2 regions of the Rhizobium sp. BR 314 genome follow, and region 1 is predicted to be linked to the other one. Evidence: riboswitches for the same ligand, from Rfam matches in the RefSeq annotation. Region 1 holds a riboswitch; the other holds the start of a gene.
The links. Region 1 has a riboswitch for cobalamin ahead of metE (5-methyltetrahydropteroyltriglutamate--homocysteine S-methyltransferase). Riboswitches for the same ligand answer to the same signal wherever they lie in the genome.
Positions count from the first base shown of each region.

Region 2: it holds a riboswitch for cobalamin, as region 1 does, so the genes downstream of both, cobU (bifunctional adenosylcobinamide kinase/adenosylcobinamide-phosphate guanylyltransferase) here and metE (5-methyltetrahydropteroyltriglutamate--homocysteine S-methyltransferase) in region 1, are expected to answer to the same signal.

Region 1 is NZ_JARWLA010000005.1:135,980-138,894, reverse strand. It holds gene metE (5-methyltetrahydropteroyltriglutamate--homocysteine S-methyltransferase) at 1-1,758, opposite strand, end outside; cobalamin riboswitch at 1,853-2,069, opposite strand; gene QD461_RS09370 (class I SAM-dependent methyltransferase) at 2,124-2,903, opposite strand; gene QD461_RS09365 (ABC transporter ATP-binding protein) at 2,908-2,915, opposite strand, start outside.
Region 2 is NZ_JARWLA010000004.1:322,797-325,711, forward strand. It holds gene QD461_RS08605 (chloride channel protein) at 1-85, opposite strand, end outside; cobalamin riboswitch at 265-664, shown strand; gene cobU (bifunctional adenosylcobinamide kinase/adenosylcobinamide-phosphate guanylyltransferase) at 806-1,330, shown strand; gene cobW (cobalamin biosynthesis protein CobW) at 1,337-2,386, shown strand; gene cobN (cobaltochelatase subunit CobN) at 2,396-2,915, shown strand, end outside.

The DNA of each region.
Region 1 (2,915 bases):
CGACCAGTTGAGAATCGTCACCGGTCCCGTCAGCATGCCCTTGACCGGCTTGTCGGTGAGCGACTGCGAATATTCCCACCAGCGCACGGTCATCGGCTTCGGGCGCGACACGTCGCCGAAGATGATCGGCGGACGGACATAACGCGAACCGTAGCTCTGCACCCAGGCATGCTGGGTGAATGCAAAGCCGCACAGCTGTTCGCCGAAATACTGCACCATGTCGTTACGCTCGAACTCGCCGTGAACAAGCACGTCGAGGCCGATTTCTTCCTGCCAGCGAATGGTGGTTTCGGTTTCTTGTCTCAGGAAGGCTTCATACTGCGCGTCCGTCAGCGCGCCCTTCGAATGCGCCGAGCGGGCCTTGCGAACCTCGGAAGTCTGCGGGAAGGAGCCAATTGTTGTCGTTGGGAACAGCGGGAGCTTGATTGCTTCCGACTGGATCTTCTGGCGATCGGCAAACGCGCCGGCGCGCTTCTTTTGATCGTTGCCGATCGTTGCAATGCGGCTCTGCACCGACGCATTCGTCACCTTCGACGAGGAGGCCCGGGCTGCGATCGCCTTCGATACGGCTTCGATTTCCGAAGCCACCACAGCCTTGTCACCTCCAAGCGCCTTGCCAAGCACGGAAAGCTCGGAAAGCTTCTGCGTGGCGAAGGCCAGCCAGCTCTTCAGATCCGCATCAAGATCCGTCTCCAACTCCAAATCGATCGGAACATGTAGCAGGGACGAGGACGACGCAATTTCAATGCCGTCCGTGCCGCGGGCCGCAACGATCGGCGCAAGCTTGTCGGCAATCGCGGCAAGATCAGCGCGCCATATGTTACGTCCGTCGATGATGCCGAGCGACAACACCTGATCCTTGCGAACGACCTTTGCGACATCATCGAGCTGGCCGGGCGCGCGGGTCAGATCGACATGAAGTCCGGCAACCGGCAGATCGGCGAGCGCGATGAGATTATCCGCAAGAGCGCCGAAATAGGTGGTCAGCATGATCTTCAGATCCGGCATGGCCTTCGTAAGCGCCTTGTAGGCAACCGAGAAGGCATGGCGCTCGCCTTCGGTCAGGTCGAGGACAGCGATCGGCTCGTCGAGCTGGACCCAATCGGCGCCGGCAGCGACAAGGCGGCGGAGCAACTCTTCATAGACCGGCAGCAGTTTTGACAGCAAGCCAAGCGGCTTGAATGTTCCGTGGCGAGCCTTAGCGAGCTTCAGGAAGGTAACGGGACCGAGAATGACGGGGCGCGTGTGAACACCGAGCGCCTTTGCCTCGAGAAAATGATCGACGGGCTTCTGCGACGTCAGCACGAAGTCCTGCTCCTCCGAAACCTCGGGCACCATGAAGTGATAGTTGGTATCGAACCACTTGGTCATTTCGAGCGCCGGCGTGCCCTGGCCGTGATGGGTGTGGCCACAATCAGCAGAGCCGTCGCCCTCACTACCGCGCGCCATCGCGAAGTAGGTCGACAGGGGAACGTCGCCGCCCCTCCAACTGTAGATGGACGGGATCGCTCCGACCATGACCGCCGTGTCGAGCACGTGGTCGTAGAAAGAGAAATCATTGGAAGGGATGCGGCTGATGCCGCGATCGCGCTGGAGCAACCAATTGCTCGCCCGGAGCTTCCTAGCGGTCTCAAGCAACTCGGATTCGGGAATCTTTCCAGACCAGAAGCCTTCGAGCGCGAACTTGAGCTCACGATGAAGACCAATCCTTGGAAAGCCAAGTGATGCGACTGAAATGCTGTTCTGTGACACTGTCATACCCCATTTGGTTGGTGGGGGCATGGGTTAAGTGGACGCGTGCGGGTACAGTCCCTTGGAGACCTTCGCAGCAACCACCGGGACACCCCGCCCGTGGACGTTATTTTGTCCTGGCAGGTCTCCTGGCTCACGGGTCGTCGCCCTTGTCCGTCTTCCCAAGGCTTATCGCCTTAGTGACATCGGTGGACAGTAGCTCGCCGTTTACAGTTGCGGGGGCAGCCCCGGTATTGCCGAACTCTCGGCGCACCGGATTCCCTCTTAGCTCTGACGCGGACAGGCCACCCCAGAGAACCATGACACGCCAATACTCACCAACGGCGCCTCAAAGTCAATAGACATAAACAAATCTTTATATGTTTATCTCATTAAGGCGTCGGGCGCGTGCAAACAAGGATAAACCTGCCATAGACGAAGGTCCGCAGCTTGTTTCTCAGATTTGCGTTCTTCCGCTGTGCCTTCGCGATGGATGAATGTGACTGCAATTCAATCTCGGCAAAGCCAACAGTTTCCATAATCGGCGCAAGCACGTCTGCGTGCAGGCCGTCGCCGAAGGGCAACGCCTCCATGATACGCGCATGGCGGCGGCTGAGCGCGCCGTCGTAATTCCTGTCGGCGCCGCAGATGCGATCGATCAGCGCAATCAGCATCGTGGCGATCCGGCCACCCAGTTTCGGCTGCGCCCAATCGCCATCGAAAATGACCAGACGCCCTCCCGGCTTCAACAACCGGAACCATTCTCTGAACGTCTCTTCCGGCCGCGTCAGCGTCCAGACGAGGTGGCGACAGACGATTGCATCATAGGCCTCATCCGGCTCCATCGTATGTTCTGCATCGGCAAGCAGAAAGCGAAGGCGCGCCTTGCCCGCGTGTTTCCTGCGCGCAACAGCAAGCATCGCCTCGGAAAAATCCAATGCGGTCACGTCATGGCCGAGATCGTGGATAAGCTGTGTTACCTCGCCGGTGCCGCAGGCAAGCTCCAGGACCTGCTTTGGCTGCAAGCCGAGGGCCGTACGGATGGGCTTCTGCCAGGCGTCGGCCTCCGCGCCGCGAGCGATCTTGTGGCCGAAGGCGAGGTCGAAAGTCTCCGATCGCTTCGACCAATAATCGCGGATTTCTTCCTTGAGATCGAAATTTGCGCCATCCACGAGGTCAGCCTG
Region 2 (2,915 bases), on a different contig from region 1:
CACGGCGCAGCAATGCCCTGAAACGACCAAGATCGAATAGGACCGAGAAGACGCCAAGACGGCGAGGTTGAAATTTCTGTAGCATGGGGAGCGGACGATATATTCTACTCGAATGTGGGAGCTTAACCTCTATAAACTCCTAACATCAAAGAAATGCGGCAAAAAGACTGCTGCTCTCCGGGGAATTTGCTACGAGTTCGCGCGTGAAGCGGAGAATGTCGCAATGACGCCCTTGATTGACTCGAACTGGGCGAGAGCCTAATCATGATCGCCATAACGAATGGTTCCTAGGCGGCGATCTGCCGCATGGGATGAAAAGGGAATGTGAAGGGACGGACCCAATCCGGGCGTTCTCATCACAGCCGACCCCGCGACTGTAGAGCGGTCAGGGTCTTTCGTTCGGTTTGAAGCCTATTTCGTCGATGATTCGCATGGGGCGAACGAGGCGGGGTAGGCGCAAGTCGGAAAAGCCACTGGCGTGGCATCATGATCAACCGGGGTTGGACGCCTCTCATTCTACGAATCGTCCGCCTTTTCATGATGGATTGCCGGGAAGGTGAGAAAGACCCGCTGGCGCACGATCGGGGGCGACCGGTTTCGGTCCGCCCCCGTCGCGGCGCCTTATCCGCGAGCCAGGAGACCTGCCAGGCGTGCCGGGCGAAAAGCCTGTTTCGGGAACGCGAGTTCCGCTGCCAGCACGGAGGTTGTCATGGCGCAAGACGAGTTTTCGGCGTGTAGACGCCATTTTTCCAGTTTCAGCCACGTGCTGCCGACACGCCCCGTTGTGCGCGGGCGGAAATAGCGTATGTCCTCTTCGACTTCTCAGGCTGTTTTCGTTCTTGGTGGGGCGCGCTCAGGCAAATCCAGATTCGCCGAATCCCTGATTGTGGACACCGGGCTTGAACGTCACTACGTGGCGACAGGCCGGGCGTGGGACGATGAGATGCGCGAGCGCATCGCGCAGCATCGTGCCGATCGCGGCGACCTGTGGTGGACACATGAGGAGCCGCTCGATCTGGTGGCGCAGCTTGCCGCTGTCGACGCTGAAGGGCGCGCAATACTCGTGGATTGCCTGACGCTCTGGGTTACCAATCTGATGATGGCCGAGCGGGATATGGCGGTGGAGTTTGCTGCTCTCACGGAATTCCTGCCAAAGACGCGATCGCGGCTTGTTCTCGTCTCCAACGAGGTGGGTCTTGGAATCGTGCCGGAAAATCGCATGGCGCGCGAGTTTCGCGATCATGCCGGCCGTCTGCACCAGATGGTCGCGGCGGCAAGTGCCGAAGTCTATTTTATCGCAGCGGGTTTGCCGCTGAAAATGAAGGGTTAATCCATAATGAATCAGGAAAAGATTCCCGCCACCGTCATCACCGGCTTTCTTGGAGCCGGCAAGACGACGATGATCCGCAACCTCCTGCAGAATGCTGCGGGCAAGAAGATTGCCTTGATCATCAATGAATTCGGCGATCTCGGCGTCGATGGCGACGTGCTGAAGGGCTGTGGCGCAGAGAACTGCACCGAAGACGATATCATCGAACTGACCAACGGCTGTATCTGCTGCACTGTCGCCGACGATTTCATCCCGACCATGACGAAACTTCTGGAGCGCGATTCGCGCCCGGACCACATCGTCATCGAGACCTCGGGCCTTGCGCTGCCGCAGCCGTTGGTCGCCGCCTTCAACTGGCCTGATATCCGTACGCACGTTACCGTCGATGGCGTGATCACCGTGGTCGATAGCGCTGCCGTTGCCGCTGGTCGCTTTGCCGACGATCACGACGCAGTCGAAGCCCGCCGCATCGAGGATGACTCGCTCGATCACGAAAGCCCGATCGAAGAACTGTTCGAAGATCAGCTGACCTGCGCCGACCTCATCGTGCTCAACAAGACCGATCTGATCGACGGTGAAGGTCTCGGCCGCGTCCGTGCTGAGGTCGCCTCGCGCACCGCCCGCAAGCCGACGATCATCGAAGCGAAGAACGGCGACGTGCCGGCGGCCGTATTGCTCGGCCTCGGCATCGGCACGGAAGACGATATCGTCAACCGCAAATCGCATCACGAGCTGGAGCATGAGGACGGCACGCCGCACGACCACGACGAATTCGATAGCTTCGTCGTCGAACTCGGCCCCATTGCCGACCCGGCCGCCTTTGTCGATGCGCTGAGGGGCGTGATCGCCGAGCATGACGTGCTGCGCCTCAAGGGCTTCGTCGATGTCCCCGGCAAGTCCATGCGCCTGCAGCTGCAGGCCGTCGGTAGCCGTATCGATACCTACTTCGATCGCGCCTGGACACCGGGCGAAGCGCGTGCAACCCGGCTTGTGGTCATCGGTCTGCACGAGATGGACGAGGCGATCGTTCGCAAGGCGATCGAAGCGCTGGTCTAAGGTCAGTCCATGCACCTTCTCCTAGCTCAAAAGGGAACGATCAGCGACGGCGAGGAGGCGATCGACCTCGGGCAATCGCCCGGCGATATCCTCTTTCTATCGGCCGCCGACACCGAGCTTGCGGCGATTGCCGCAGCGCACGGCGAGGGTGGTCGCTCCCTTCGGCTTGCGAGCCTGATGAGCCTCAAGCATCCGATGTCCGTCGATACCTATGTCGACAGGACGGCCCGGCATGCGAAGCTGATCATCGTGCGGGCGCTGGGAGGCGCAAGCTACTTCCATTACGCGTTGGAGGCGCTGCATGCCTGTGCGGCGCGTCAGGGTGCCTTGATTGCGGTGCTGCCGGGGGATTCGAAGCCCGATCCGGGGCTGACGCCTTTTTCCAATGTTGCGCTCGATGATCTCAATGCGCTCTGGTCCTATCTGATCGAGGGCGGCAAAGCGAATTCCACGGAATTTCTCACTTACGCCGAGGCGATGCTATCAGGCGCCGAGAAGCCCATGCCTGCCGTGCCGCTGATGAAGGCCG